One region of the Arthrobacter jiangjiafuii genome, then DNA from elsewhere that is predicted to be linked to it. Evidence: predicted binding sites of a transcription regulator. Region 1 holds the regulator's gene; the other holds the start of a gene.

Region 1 (7,805 bases):
ACTGGTCGCGCACACCCGCTGACCAGTGCCGGCACAACCTGGCCTACTGGCGCAGCGACGACTGGTGGGGCGTCGGCCCCGGCGCGCATTCCCACGCCGGCGGCGTGCGCTGGTGGAATGCCAAGCACCCGACCGCCTACGCCCAGCGGCTGGGCGCCGGGGAATCTCCGGCTGTGGGCCGCGAGACGCTCGACGCCGAAACCCGGTACGTGGAAGATGTCATGCTGCGCACGCGGTTGGCCGAGGGGCTGGAGCTTTCCCGGCTGAAGGACTCCGGGCGCCTTGCCGTCGCGGGCCTGATGGCCGACGGCCTGGTGGATCCGAAGGCGGCACTGACCGGACGCGTGCTGCTGACTACCAAGGGCCGCCTGCTGGCTGACGCCGTCGTCCGCCGCCTGCTGCCGGACTAGCGGTGACTAGCCCGCACAGCAACACAAAAAGGCCCCTGACCGGCAGCAATGCCGGCCCGGGGCCTTTGTCTTTGGTTCCTACTGTCAGCGGATGCGGCGCAGGTTCAGCCGGTAACGGTAGGGCCGCCCGCGGTTGACCGCAATGCCTGCCACCACGGAGGACACGGCGATGGCCACCCAGAGCAGCGCATTGATGATGGCAAAGATCCAGCCGATTCCCGGGATGAAGGACAGCAGCCAGGCCAGCAGCGCAAGGATGGTGGGGGGAAGCGTGAAGTTCAGTGCTTCCTTGGATTCCTGGGCGGTGAACGGGCCGCGGTCCCGGAAGACCAGATAAATGACCAGGGACGGAACGAAGCCCAGGATGCCGCCGAAATGCGCCATCGTGGCCCATTGCCGGTCTTCTGATGCCGTCAGGGGCAGCGCGTTGGCCGGAGCACCCTGATAGAGGGGACGCTCGCCGGAACTCCGGTCGTCGGGGTGGGGCTGGTGGTTCTGACGTGTGTTCGACACTGCTGTTTCCTTTTGACTCTTGACGCTGATGGAGCGGCACGCCTTGTGGAGCTAAACGCTGCTGAGTATCTCATCTAGAGTACTGGCAAGCGGGCCGGGATCGGGCATACACGCCGCGGGGCGGCAGCTACGGAACCGTGAGGAAATCGATGACTTCCTCCACCCGGCCCAGCAGTGACGGCTCCAGATCGGCATACGATGTGACCGAACCCAGCAGCTTTTTCCAGCCGATCGCCACGTCCGTGTGGTTCCTGTGCGGCCAGCCCAGACCTTTGAGGATGCCGGTCTTCCAATCCTCGTTCCGCGGCACCACCGGCCAGGCAGCCAGGCCGATCGCCGTCGGCTTGATGGCCTGCCAGACATCCACATACGGATGGCCCACTATGAGCACATTCCCGCGGGCCCCCGGGGAGGTCATGGCCTCGGCGGCGATCCGCGATTCCTTGGAACCGGGCACCAGATGGTCCACCAGGATGCCCAGCCGGCGGCCGGGTCCGGGTCCGAACTCCTTGACCGCCGCGTACAGGTCATCCACGCCATGCAGGGGCTCGACGACGATGCCCTCCACCCGCAGGTCATCGCCCCAGACCTTCTCCACCAGTTCGGCGTCGTGCTTTCCCTCCACCCAGATGCGGCTGGCCTTGGCGGTGCGGGCCCGGACGTTCTCCACCCGGACCGAGCCGGACGCCGTCCGCCGGGACGCGGGGGCAGCGGCCTTCACAGCCGGAACCACCTCCACCGGCTCGCCGTCCAGCAGGAAGCCGAAGCCCAGCTCAAAGGACTTGGTCTTGCCGCGCCGGTCCTCCAGCACCATCAGGTGCAGCCCGCCGGACTTCTCCACCCGGACCACCGCACCGACCCAGCCGGTCTGCACGTCTTCAAGCACGAGTCCGGCTTCGGCACCCACTTTGGGCAGCACCCGGCGGGCCGGAGCGCTGATGTCCTGGGGCCCCCACGAAAAGTTCGACACGGGTGTTTCCTCGCTGTTGTTGGGCCGCGCGCAGTTGGACAGGGCGCACGTCTGCGCGTGCACGGCACGGACTTTCAATGCTAACAACGTCCCTGATCCGTATTAGACTTAGCACTTGGGCATGGTGAGTGCTAACGACACGCGGCCCGAAACGCAACGGACAACGCCGGACATCAGCGAGGGAGGACAACCATGAGTGAACCACGCAGACTCGAGGTGCTCCGCGCGATTGTCGAGGATTACGTGCATTCGCGTGAGCCCGTCGGATCCAAGGCCCTGGTGGAACGCCACCGTCTGGGTGTTTCCAGCGCCACGATCCGCAACGACATGGCTGCCCTGGAGGAAGAGGGCCTGATTGTCGCCCCGCATACCTCCGCCGGGCGCATCCCCACCGATAAGGGCTACCGCCTGTTCGTGGACCGGATCTCCGACGTCAAGCCGCTGTCCGCGGCCGAACGCAAAGCCATCCAGACCCTGCTCGAGGGCGCCGAAGACCTCGACGACGTCATGGAACGCACCGTGCGGCTGCTGTCCCAGCTGACCAACCAGGTGGCAGTGGTGCAGTACCCGCATCTGGGCAACGCACAGGTGCGCCACATCGAGTTTGTCCTGCTGGCTCCGGCACAGGTGCTGGTGGTGCTGATCTCCACCACGGGCCGGGTGGAGCAGCGTGTTGTACCGGTTCCGGATCCCGTGACCGAACCCGACCTGATGGCCCTGCGCCAGCATTTCCTGGCGTCGCTGAGCGGCACCCCGCTGACCCGGATCACCGGCCACCTGGCTGAATGCCTGGCCACCGTGCCGGTGCATAAGCGCCGCACCGCAACGGTCCTGGCCCGTTCGCTGGAACAGCTGGCCGGCATCAACCGCGAAGACCGTATGGTGATGGCCGGGACAGCCAATCTGGCCCGGTCCACCGTGGACTTCCCGCTTACCATCGGCCCCATCCTCGAGGCACTCGAGGAACAAGTGGTCATGCTCCGGTTGTTGTCCGAGATGGAACAGGATGCCCGCGGCGTCTCGGTGCGGATCGGACGGGAAAACCCGCACGGCTCGCTCTCCGAAGCCTCCGTCGTGGCCACCGGCTACGGACCCGACGCTTCGGCGAAGGTGGGGGTCCTGGGCCCCACACGCATGGACTACCCCAACACGATGTCAACAGTGCGGGCCGTGGCCCGTTATCTGTCCCGGATACTGAACAACTAGAAAAGCGTTAGACAATACAGCTACAGCAGTTCTCCGGCTGTTCCGCTGCCCGAGGGCCGCGGAAACCGGGAAAGGCCTTCGCGCAGAAGGCGCCGCGCCAACATGCGGGAACTGCCAATTACAGGAAGCGATGTGCACGAGTGAGCGATCACTACCAGGTTCTGGGTGTCGGACGCGACGCCACGGGCGAAGAAATCAAGAAGGCCTACCGCAAGCTGGCCCGCAAGCTGCACCCCGACGTCAACCCCGCCCCCGGGGCACAGGATGAGTTCAAGGCCGTAACCCACGCCTACGAAGTGCTCGCCGACCCGCAGAAGCGCCGGATCTACGACACCACGGGCAACGAAAACGGCAATGACAACGGTTTCGGCGGCGGCGCGGGCTTCAGCGGCCAGGGCTTCGGCTTCCAGGACATTTTCGACACCTTCTTCGGCGGCGCCGCGGGAGGCGGAGGACGCGGACCGGCCTCACGCACCCGCCGCGGCCAGGACGCCCTGATCAACGTCCGGATCGACCTGAAGGATGCCGTCTTCGGCACCAACAAGAAGATCGAGGTCGACACCGCCGTCACCTGCCCCACCTGTGACGGCAGCTGCTGCCAGCCCGGCACCTCCCCGCGGACCTGCGACATCTGCCATGGAACCGGGCAGGTGCAGCGCGCGGTCCGGTCGATCCTGGGCCAGGTCATGACCACCGCGCCGTGCGGGTCCTGCCAGGGCTACGGCACGGTCATTCCCGACCCCTGCCACGAATGCGCCGGCGAAGGCCGCGTCCGCAGCCGCCGCAGCCTGAACATCAAGATCCCCGCAGGCGTTGCCACCGGCACCCGCATCCAGCTGGGCGGCCAGGGCGAAGCAGGCACCGCCGGCGGACCGCAGGGCGACCTGTACGTGGAAATCCGGGTCAACGCCGATCCCACCTTCGTACGTGAAGGCGATGACCTGCACGCCACCCTGACGGTGCCCATGACGGCAGCGGCCCTGGGCTCGGTCATCAACTTTGAAACCTTCGACGGCGACCGCGAAATCACGGTCAAGGCCGGCACCCAGTCCGGCGAAATCAGCACCCTGAAGGGCCTGGGCGTCACCCACCTGCGCGGTTACGGCCGCGGTGACCTGCTGGTCCACCTTCATGTGGAGACCCCGCAGAAGCTGGATTCCGAGCAGGAGGAACTGCTGCGCAAGCTCGCGCAGCTGCGCGGCGAAGAATACGCCGAGGGCCGTCTGGCCAACAGTGGAACGGGTGTGTTCGCCCGGCTGCGGGACCGCCTGGGCAATCACTGACCAATGACCAATCCGATCTTCTTCGGTGAGCCCGGCGCCGTCCGCGCCGCCGGCCCCGGGTCAGTTTTTGTGCTCGAAGGACCCGAGGCCCACCACGCCGTGGCGGTGAAGCGGCTGGCGCCGGGCGAACCGGTGGACATTGTCGACGGCGCCGGACGCCGGCTCACCGGCACGGTCTCCGCCGTCGCTCCGGCACGGCTGGAAGTCGACGTCGCCGTCGTCAGCGAGGAGGACGGACCCGCCGACACGCTGATCCTGGTCCAGGCCCTCGCCAAGGGCGGCCGCGACGAGCAGGCGGTCGAGGCGGCAACGGAGCTGGGAGTACATACGGTCATTCCCTGGCAGTCCGAACGCAGCATTGTCCGCTGGCGCGCCGACAAAGCGGCCAAGGGACAGGCAAAGTGGCAGGGGATCGTTACCGCGGCGGCCAAGCAGTCCCGCCGTTCAGTGATTCCGCAGGTCGAAGGGGTCGTTGACTCCAAGGACCTTGCACGCCGGCTGGCAACGGTGGACCTGGTGCTGGTGCTGCATGAGGAGGCCGACGGCGCCTTGGTGCCGGCGGTCCATGACGCCCGGCGGCGGGCAGGGGACCGGCCGCTGAGCATTGCCGTGGTGGTGGGGCCCGAAGGCGGCATCAGCGGCGGCGAAGTGGAGCTGCTGCGCTCCGGCGGCGCGGTGGCGGTACGGCTGGGACAGCACGTGATGCGTTCCTCCACGGCCGGCCCGGCAGCACTGGCTGTCCTGAATTCCGCGCTGGGCCGCTGGTAGCACGCCGGGCGGCTGGCAGGTGAGAACCAGCGGCCGGCGGAACTACTTAAGGTCGGAGTGGATGCTCACGCGCTTGGAATCCTCATTGGCCCGCTCGGTGCCGTGGAAGACACTCACGCTGTAGTCCCCGGGAGAGAGCTCCACGGTAAAGCTGTAGAGGGAGGTTCCGCCTGTGGGCGCCTCAAGGTCGGCGAAGCCGCTTTCGACGGCAGCTGCCGCAGGCCGGCCGTCCACGATCGGTTCCACCCGCCAGGAGAGCTGGCCGCCTTCGGACCGGGCTGCCCCGCTGACCGTGAGGGAGGTCGGATTCCCGGATCCCTCCTGCGGGTCAATGATCCAGATCGGCGCCACGAGCGTTGCGTCACGCTGCAGTTCCCCTTCCAGCACCTCGTGCCCGAAGGCCCGGTAGCCGGCCTTGCCATCCACCAGCAGCACCACGGAGGGTGTATGCCCTACGGTGGTCAGGCCTGCATTGGCGGCAGCGGCAGTGGCGGTGTACACCAGCTGCTGGATGGCGCGGTGGGCCATACCTGCATCGAGGGAGGTCTTGAACGCGTCGGCGGAAAGATCCACCGTGATGACGTTTTTGGCCGAGATGGAAGCGGTGACGGATTCGGCTTTGTGCCACGGATTGAAATAGTCCGGATCGGAGGGTGCGCCGGCGGTCATCGCCTGAACGGCCTCACTGATCGGATCCCCGTCCTTCTCCGCTGGCTGGAATTCGCGGTACAGCAGAACATCGGAACCGTTCAGCCCCAGCCAATACACGGGGATCAGGCCCGGCGCGGTCTCTCCGCCGGGAAGCGTCGCCACGGTCATGGGCGAGGAGGCGGCCCGTGCGGCGTCGCCAAAGGACGTCGGCATGGAGGTGGTGGGGTTCGCTGCCACTACGCCGCAGCCGCTAAGGAGCAGTGAAGAGGCCGCGAGCAGGCCAAGGGTCCGCCGGCCCGGGGGGCGGTTCCGCCATGTGGTCATACCGTCCTCCTCTCCCAGCGTCAGTTTCCGGGAGCTTTCCCGGGTTGGTCTCTTTCCAGCTTGGCACACGCAAAACAGCCGATTGCCGGTCTTGACCTTCTCGCTACCGGACTGAGACCCGATTGAGACAGAGGCATGCGCCGGCCGCCACCCCGTTCGGGCCGAGCGCTTTGTCCGGGAGCAGACGCGCAGGTGCGGCATCAAGTAATATTGGAATGTCTGTCTTAACTTCGGCGGGCTTACCTCCACACTCTCTCTGCGAAGGGGCGATGAAAGGCCTGGGAAGGCCGAACATATGACTGAATCCTCAGGAATTGGCACCATTGGACTGGATCGGCGGACCATCGTTTTCGATTCAACGGAACACATGGTCCAGTCACTGGGTGCCAATGACGAGGCACTCAAGATCATTGAGGCCGCCTATCCGGAAGCCAACCTCCATGTACGGGGCAACGAGCTGTCGATCTCCGGCCCGGCTCCTGTGGTGGAACTTACCCACAGGCTGGTGAATGAAGTCCGGGTTCTTGCCCGCAGCCAGACCCGGGTCACCCCGCAGCTGGTGGAGCAGCTGATCACCATGCTCCGGGACCAGAGCGCCCCGCGCCCGGCAGAGGTCCTCACGCAGAACATCCTCTCCACCCGCGGCCGGACCATCCGTCCCAAGACGCTGAACCAGCGCAACTATGTCGATGCGATCGATGAAAACACCATTGTCTTCGGCATCGGCCCGGCGGGTACCGGCAAGACCTACCTCGCGATGGCCAAGGCGGTTCAGGCGCTGCAGCAGAAGGAAGTCAGCCGGATCATCCTGACCCGTCCGGCCGTTGAGGCCGGAGAGCGCCTGGGGTTCTTGCCCGGCACGCTCAGCGACAAGATCGACCCCTACCTCCGTCCGCTCTACGATGCCCTGCACGACATGATGGACCCGGATTCGATTCCGCGGCTCATGGCCGCCGGAACCATCGAAGTGGCGCCGCTGGCGTACATGCGCGGGCGGACGCTCAACGACGCCTTCATCATCCTCGATGAGGCGCAGAACACCACGCCCGAACAGATGAAGATGTTCCTGACCCGCCTGGGCTTCGGCTCCAAGATGGTGGTCACCGGAGACGTCACCCAGGTGGACCTGCCCGGCGGCACGGCATCCGGCCTGCGGATCGTGCACGACATCCTCGGGGACATTGATGACGTGGCGTTCAAGGAACTCAGTGCAGCCGACGTCGTCCGGCACTCCCTGGTCAGCAGCATCGTGACCGCCTACAGCGAATGGGACGAAACACGGCGCGGCGATTCCGCGACCACCGGCCGCCGCCGGACAGCCGGACAGGAAAGCGCCAAATGAGCATTGAAGTAAACAACGAATCCACGGTTGCAGCAGACGAAGAGGAACTTGCCCGGCTGGGCCGGTACCTGCTGGACAACCTGTACGTGCACCCCGAAGCCGAGCTGTCCATCATCCTGGTGGACGAGGAGGCCATGGAAAAGCTGCACATCGAATGGATGGACATCCCCGGCGCCACCGATGTGCTCTCCTTCCCGATGGACGAACTGCGCCCGGGTGTTCCCGGCCGCCCGACGCCGGCCGGAGTGCTCGGAGACATCGTCCTGTGTCCCCAGGTTGCCGCCGAACAGGCGCAGACGGCCGGTCACAGCATGCAGGAGGAACTGCTGCTGCTGACC
Region 2 (7,805 bases), 1.6 Mb from region 1:
GATCAGGTCCTGAAGAACATCTCCTCGCGCGGACGTAATGCAGTGCGCCGGGCGATCCGCGAAGCCGCCGATGTGCGCCGGGTGGAGCCCACAGAAGAGAACATGCGGACGATGTACCAGCTGATGAGCCATATCGAGGACCGGTCCGCAGCCCGGATGCGCTCCTATGACTACTACCACCGCTTTTGGTCCAACTTCGTGGCTGCCGGCCAGGGCCGCTTCTACTTCGCCTTTGAAGACGGCGAGCCCACCGTTGGCGCCTTCGTCATCGCCTACGGGAAGAAGGGCACGTACAAGGACGGCGGCTCCAAACCGCGCCGCAACCAGTACGGCGACTCGCACCTGGTGCAGTGGACGGCCATCACGGAGCTGAAGGAAGACTTCGGCATTGAACAGTACGACTTCTGCGGAACCCCTCCCAGCGACCAGCTGAAAAACAAGGAGCATCCGCACCACGGACTCGGCCTGTTCAAGACCAGCTTCTCGAAGACGGTCACCGACTTTGTGGGCTGCTATGACCTGGTCCTGGATCCGCTGCGGTACAAGATCTGGAACACCATCGGTGAACGGGTTGCCCGGCAGATTTACTGGCGCCGGCACCAGCAGCCGTTCTACTAAACAGCAATCAGGCCTGAATGGGATTCAGGCTACAGAGGCGAAAGGGTGAGTCCTTTGGAGAACACGTCCGATGCAGACCGCCAAGAGCCTGCGCAGAACCCCGACCCCATGGTGGGCCTGATTCCGGTCATCCGGCCACCGGAAGCGCGGCAGCGCCCGGCGGCCGCAGGAAAGACCGCGCCCGCCACTGGGAAGACCGCGCCCGCCGCCGGGAAGACGGCGGCCAAAACTCCGGTGGACGGTGCCCCGGCGCGCGTGCCGGGACTGCCGCGCAAAGCACCCAAGGCGTCCAAAGCGTCCAAGGCATCCAAGGCGTCCAAGGGCACTGCCCTGCCCACCGGCCCTGCCGGTGGCGGGCTGCGGAGCACCAGGCCCAAGCCGCCGCCGCCCACCACCTCGGTGATGCAGACTCTGCCCAAGGGCACCTCCGGCGGACTGGGGTCCGGACGGGCCGCCCCGGGATCTGACGCCGGCCGCGGCAAGGTGCGGCCGGATCAATCAGCGGGGACTGCATTGCCTCCCCGGAAGCCCCGCGCCCGCAAGACCGTGCCGGCCAGCCACCAGCCCGGCAGCGCCGCGGCCCTGCGGCAGGACCGCTCTTCGGCAGCGGCCCGCCGCATGCTGCGCCGCCTGGTCCAGGGGGAAACTCCGCCCACCCAGGCCATGTCCATTGTGGAACGGCTGGCCGGATCTCCGTATGCCAACCCGTTGGTGCGCAGCGCGGGACCGGACGCTTCGGCCCGGAAAACCCTGGACCTGGCCCTGGGCCTGGCCGAGACGATGTTCCGCTACGGTGCCGGCGCCCTGGAAGTGGAGACGGCCATCATCGCCGTCACTGCAGCCTTCGGCCTGGAGAACATTGAAGTGGACATCACCAACCAGTCGGTGCTGCTCAACTACTCACCCAAGGACCAGACCCCCATCACCGTGATGCGGGTGGTGCGGTCCTGGACCAACAACTACGCCGGCCTGGGGCTGGTCCACCAGCTTGTCACCGACATCATCGACGGCGGCGTCTCCCGCGCCGAAGCCTCCAACCGGCTGAACGAGATCACCCACCAGCCCAAGCCGTTTCCACGCTGGGCCGTGACCTTTTCCGCCGGCGTGTTTGCCGCCGCCATTGTAGGGTTCATCGGCGGCGGACCGCTGGCATCCATGGTCGCGTTCATCAGTACGTTCCTGGTCAGCCTGCTGCAGCGGCTGCTCGGACGCTGGCGGGTGCCGGACTTCTTCAGCACGGCAGCCGCCGGATTCCTGGTCACCGCCGTCGCGATGCTCTTCTGGTCCTTCGATGTGCCGATTTCCCCCGGGATTGTAGTGGCCGGGGGCATTCTGCTGCTCCTGCCCACCGGACGCCTGGTCTCCGCGGTACAGGATGCGATCAACGGGTTCCCGGTAACGGCGTCGGGACGTTTCCTGTCGGCGTTCCTCACGTTCGCCGCGCTGGTAGCCGGCATCGCCGTCGCCCTGGTGGCCGGCGCGCTGCTGGGGGTGCCGCGGCTCGACGTCACCAAGGTAGACGGATCCCAATATCCGTTTGCGGTCACCATGGTGCTGCTGGCCGTGGCCCTGGCCACGATCTGCGTCGTGGAGCAGTCGCCGATGAACCTGGTCCTGCCCACGGTCCTGACCGGTGCGGCGGGTTTCCTGGTGTTCGAGCTGTCCGAGATACTGGGCATCGGACCCCGGCTGACCCCGGCCATCGCGGCCATCTTCATCGGCATGGTGGCGCGCATCGTGGCCCTGCGGATGGGCGCTCCGCAGCTGATCGTTGCGGTTCCCGCGGTGCTGTTCCTGTTCCCGGGGCTGAGCATTTTCCGCGCCATGTACGGGTTGAGTATCGGCAGCGACGACGTCACCAACGGCGCGGTGGGAATCTTCAACGCACTGACCGTGATCCTGGCGATCGCTGGCGGCGTGGTGTTCGGTGACAACTTGGCCCGGCCGATGACCCGGAACCTCTCGGGCAACGACCGCCGGAACCGCCGCCGGTAAGGACGGCACCGGCAGGGAACCAGGCGGCGCCGTCAAGCGCAGGCGACGAGGGCCCCGGAACGCAAGGACCTAGAGGATCTTGCCGACCGGGGTCCTTTTTTCTGCCTGGAAGGCGTCCTCGGTGCGGCCGGCTGCCCAGTAGCCGGAGAGGGAGACCTGCCGGCGCTCCAGCCCGCGGGTCGTGAACAGGATGTCGCGCAGGGCCTTCATGGCTTCGCGCTCACCGTGGGCAAACACCTGCACGTTGTTGTCGGGCCAGGCCGCGGCTGCCACGGCACCAGCCAGCAGCCCGGTGTTGCCCGCAGGAAGGCCGCCGCGGTAAAGCCAGGTCACGGTGACGCCCTCCGGCGCCCGCAGCGGCTGCCGGTCCTCGGGGCCGCCGACCTCCAGGAAGACCTGCCCGACGGCGTCGGCCGGCAGTGCTTCGAGGACGGCGGCGGTGGCGGGCAGGGCCGATTCATCCGCAGCGAAAAGGTACCAGCCGGCGTCCGGATCCGGATTGAAGGCGCCGCCGGGCCCGGTGAAGGCCAGCGGATCACCTGGCACCGCCCGGGCAGCCCAGGGACCGGCGAGGCCCTCGTCGCCGTGAACCACAAAGTCGATGGCCAGCTCGCGGGCGACCGGGTCGACGCTGCGGATGGTGTAGGTACGCGAGACCGGCCACTGCTCCCGCGGGAACTGCTCGCGCAGGGCCTCGAGCTCGGCCGTGCCGTCCAGCGGGGCGCCATCGGGGCTGAACCAGATCTTGCAGTACGCGTCGGCGCAGCCATTGCCGGCAAAGCGCTCGAAGTTGGGGCCGCCGGCAATGATCCGGACCATGTGGGGAGTCAGCTCCTGGCGCCGCAGCACCTCCAGGGTCAGCAGCGGGCGGGCCCGCCGGGGAACATCCTGTGCAGGCTTCACTGCGGGCACAGCGGGATCGGGCATCTGGTTCTCCTTGGTCATGGGAATCTCCTCTACCGTATCGCGTCCAACCGCCAGTCAACCGGCTCCGCTCCCTGCTGCCGCAGCAGCTCATTGGTGCGGCTGAACGGACGGGAACCGAAGAATCCGCGCGACGCCGACAACGGGCTCGGATGGGCGGATTCAATCCGCGCGGCACCGTCCAAAAGCGGAACCACCGACCGGGCATCGTTGCCCCACAGCACGGCCACCAGCGGAGCGGGACTGCCGTCCGGACGGCGGCGGCCGACGACGGCGCGGACGGCCAGTTCGGTGATCTGCTCCCAGCCGCGCCTGCGGTGCGACCCGGCGCTTGAAGCGCGTACGGTCAGCACGCGGTTCATCAGCAGGACGCCCTGGTCCGCCCAGGCGCTGAGGTCGCCGTGCGGGCTGGGAGCTATGCCCAGATCGGCGGCGAGTTCCTTGTAAATGTTGTTCAGGCTCCGCGGCAGTGGCCGCACGTCCCGGTCCACCGCGAAGGACAGCCCCACGGCATGGCCGGGGGTGGGGTACGGGTCCTGGCCGATCAGCAGGACCTTGACGTCGGCGAGGGGGCGGGCGAATGCGCGCAGGATGTTTCCCGGAGCGGGCAGGACCTGATGGCCTTCCCGGCGTTCGGCCTCCAGGCCGGCGGCGATCCGGTGCAGCTCCGGGGCAGCCGGCGCCAGCGCCTGTGCCCAGTCCGCGGCCATCACCCCGGCCAGCGGAGCCGGTGCGGCGAAGGGGAACGGTTCGGTCCGGGAGGGATCGGGCGCAGGGGCGTCGGGCAGGGTAAAGAGGGTCGGCTCATTGGAACTCACCCTTCCAGCCTAGGCCGCTGCCGTCGGGCACGCGCCCAGCGCAAATGACAAGCCTGTTATTCAGCAACTAACATGGCAGGAAGACCATCTATCAATTGGGAGCATCCTGTGGCAGAAACAACCGAAGCCTTCTCATTGGAGGGTGCGGTTGACCCCGAGAGTCCGCTCGGGGAACAGGAACAGCAGATGCTCGCCTTGGAGCGGGCCTGGTGGAAGTACGCCGGAGCCAAGGAACAGGCCATCCGCGAGCTGTTCGGCATGTCCGCCACCCGCTACTACCAGGTCCTGAACGCACTGATCGATACCGAGGAAGCCCTCGCGCATGACCCGATGCTGGTCAAGAGACTGCGTAGACTACGTACAACCCGTCAGCGCGCGCGTACCGCCCGTCGTTCAGGCTCTGACGTCTAGACCCGGCGCCACCTGAGACCAAGGACAAAACCGAACCATGAGCAAATATCCACGGGACGAGTTCGACAAGATTCCCGAAACATCGTCGCGCCAGGGCGTGCACCGGGAACGCCTGATTCCTTCCCGCACCGGCGGCCTGGCACTGATCATCACCGTCGGGGTGCTGGCACTGGTCCTTGGCCTCGCGGCGTACTTCGTCATTCCCCGCCTGGGAATCGGGCAGGACGCCGGCGCCCCGCCGCCGGCCGCCGAATCCCCGGCCGCCACGGAGAGCACCGGGGCCGAGCCGACTGAGACGGAAACGGCCGAAGTAAGCCCGTCCGCCACCCCCACCCCGAGTGCCTCGCCGAGCCCCACGCCGTCGCCCACCCCGACCGCCACGGTGGACCGTGCCCAGCCCGTGGTGGTCCTGAACGGCAGCGGCGTCGGCGGACTCGGAGCCAGCATCTCGGCCCGGATTGCCGGCGACGGCTGGACCACCGCACAGGTGGCCAACTGGGCCGGGACACCGCTGCAGTCATCAGTCATCTTCTACAACGGCGCAGACCAGCTGCCCAACGCCGAGGCGCTGGCACAGCTGCTCGGCATCCCCAGCCTCGTGGATTCCGCCGAATTCAGCATGGTGACCGTCGTCGCCGGTCCGGGCTTCCACTAAGCCCGGACCCCGGGGCGCCGCCCGTTTCGGCGGCGTCCTACCTGCTTTGAAGGCCGGTACGTAAACACTCGATAACAATCGCCACTGCCCGATTGGAAGCCCCGCCCCGCTGGCTACAGTGGGTCCAGCCGCGCGCCGCCGGTCCGGACCCAGCTCAGAAACCGAGTGACCCGGACCCTGCGCGCCGGCCCGTTCCGCCATGGGAATCGTGGCGGAATGCACGATCGATCAGGGTGGAGAAAGAGCATGGCGCAGGGGATCGTCAAATGGTTCAACGGGGAAAAAGGGTACGGGTTCATCACCGTGGATGAGGCCCAGACGGACGTTTTTGTCCACTGGTCAGCCATCCAGGCCTCCGGCTACCGCACGCTTGAAGAGGGCCAGCGGGTGGAGTTCGAAATCGGCCAGGGCCAGAAGGGTCCGCAGGCGGAAGATGTCCGGGCTGTCCAGGTAGGGGACCAGGTTTAGCCCAGAGCGCAGGACGGCGGCGTCCCGGTATGGCCGGGGCTGCCGCCGTTTGGCGTGTCCGCGCGGACCAGGCCCGGTTACAGATGCATGTGAGCTCGGTTGCGGGTGGCAGTGATCGCTTGCACTCAGTGTGCGGGAGTGCTAATTATTGACTTAGCACTCTTGCCGGATGACTGCTAACAGCGGTCGGCGTTGAGTGAAAAAGCAAGCCACTGAGGTGAGGGCCTGCGGACACGTAAAGAGATCGTGTCCTCACGGCCCGTCCGTCGCGGGCACCGCAGTCTGGAATGCAACATCCTGCAGCAAGCATGACTGTTCCGAAAGGACGAAAGCCGTTATGGCCAAGATCATTGCATTTGACGAAGAGGCCCGCCGCGGCCTTGAGCGTGGATTGAACATCCTCGCCGACGCCGTGAAGGTCACCTTGGGCCCGCGTGGCCGCAACGTTGTCCTCGAGAAGAAGTGGGGCGCCCCCACGATCACCAACGACGGCGTTTCCATCGCCAAGGAGATCGAGCTCGACGATCCCTACGAAAAGATCGGCGCCGAGCTGGTCAAGGAAGTTGCCAAGAAGACTGACGATGTTGCCGGCGACGGCACCACCACGGCAACCGTCCTGGCCCAGGCCCTGGTCAAGGAAGGCCTGCGCAACGTTGCCGCCGGCGCCGACCCGCTGAGCCTGAAGCGCGGCATCGAGAAGGCTGTCGAAGCCGTCACCGCCGAGCTGCTCGCCTCCGCCAAGGAAATCGAAACCAAGGAGCAGATTGCTGCCACGGCTTCCATCTCCGCCGGTGACCAGCAGATCGGCGACCTGATCGCCGAGGCACTGGACAAGGTCGGCAAGGAAGGCGTCATCACCGTCGAGGAGTCCAACACCTTCGGCCTTGAGCTTGAGCTCACGGAAGGTATGCGCTTCGACAAGGGCTACATCTCCGGATACTTCGTCACTGACGCCGAGCGCCAGGAAGCCGTCCTCGAGGACCCGTACATCCTGGTCGTCAACTCCAAGATCTCGAACGTCAAGGATCTCGTTGCCGTCCTGGAGAAGGTCATGCAGTCCGGCAAGCCGCTGCTGATCATCGCCGAAGACGTTGAGGGCGAAGCCCTGGCCACCCTGGTCGTCAACAAGATCCGCGGCACCTTCAAGTCCGTTGCCGTCAAGGCTCCGGGCTTCGGCGACCGCCGCAAGGCACAGCTTGCAGACATCGCCATCCTCACCGGTGGCCAGGTCATCGCCGAGGAAGTCGGCCTGAAGCTGGAAAACGCCACGCTGGACCTCCTCGGCAAGGCCCGCAAGGTTGTTGTCACCAAGGACGAGACCACCATCGTGGAAGGCGCAGGCGACCCCGATGAAATCGCCGGCCGCGTCAACCAGATCCGCGCCGAGATCGAGAACTCCGATTCCGACTACGACCGCGAGAAGCTGCAGGAACGCCTGGCCAAGCTGGCCGGCGGCGTTGCAGTCATCAAGGCCGGAGCGGCAACCGAGGTGGAGCTCAAGGAGCGCAAGCACCGCATTGAGGACGCTGTCCGCAACGCGAAGGCAGCCGTTGAAGAAGGCATCGTCGCCGGTGGCGGCGTTGCACTGATCCAGGCCGGCCTGAAGGCGTTCGCCAACCTGAACCTCGAGGGTGACGAAGCCACGGGCGCCAACATCGTGCGCGTTGCCATTGACGCCCCGCTGAAGCAGATTGCCTTCAACGCCGGCATGGAGCCGGGCGTTGTTGTCGACAAGGTCCGCGGACTGCCGGAGGGCTGGGGCCTGAACGCAGCAACCGGCGAGTACGAAGACCTGCTCGCAGCCGGCGTGAACGATCCGGTAAAGGTTACCCGTTCTGCCCTGCAGAACGCGGCTTCCATCGCCGGCCTGTTCCTCACGACCGAAGCAGTTGTCGCCGACAAGCCTGAGAAGGCAG

The links. Region 1 encodes HrcA, which represses chaperone genes, less so after heat shock. Its sites were predicted from a motif close to TTNGCACTCGNNNNNNNCGAGTGCNAA; they were not measured.
Region 2: a site for HrcA is predicted at 6,043-6,069, ahead of groL (chaperonin GroEL). Genes of this name have one in related genera too.

Annotation. Positions count from the first base shown of each region.
Region 1 covers NZ_CP076022.1:2,109,811-2,117,615, reverse strand. Annotated here, with positions in the region: gene hemW (radical SAM family heme chaperone HemW) at 1-410, shown strand, start outside; gene KKR91_RS09960 (DUF4870 domain-containing protein) at 495-923, opposite strand; gene KKR91_RS09955 (DUF3097 domain-containing protein) at 1,051-1,893, opposite strand; gene hrcA (heat-inducible transcriptional repressor HrcA) at 2,086-3,099, shown strand; gene dnaJ (molecular chaperone DnaJ) at 3,240-4,382, shown strand; gene KKR91_RS09940 (16S rRNA (uracil(1498)-N(3))-methyltransferase) at 4,386-5,150, shown strand; gene KKR91_RS09935 (GerMN domain-containing protein) at 5,193-6,125, opposite strand; gene KKR91_RS09930 (PhoH family protein) at 6,421-7,467, shown strand; gene ybeY (rRNA maturation RNase YbeY) at 7,464-7,805, shown strand, end outside.
Region 2 covers NZ_CP076022.1:558,233-566,037, forward strand. Annotated here, with positions in the region: gene KKR91_RS02795 (lipid II:glycine glycyltransferase FemX) at 1-618, shown strand, start outside; gene KKR91_RS02800 (threonine/serine exporter family protein) at 664-2,613, shown strand; gene KKR91_RS02805 (siderophore-interacting protein) at 2,683-3,525, opposite strand; gene KKR91_RS02810 (uracil-DNA glycosylase) at 3,570-4,355, opposite strand; gene KKR91_RS02815 (DUF3263 domain-containing protein) at 4,464-4,766, shown strand; gene KKR91_RS02820 (LytR C-terminal domain-containing protein) at 4,804-5,421, shown strand; gene KKR91_RS02825 (cold-shock protein) at 5,668-5,889, shown strand; gene groL (chaperonin GroEL) at 6,227-7,805, shown strand, end outside.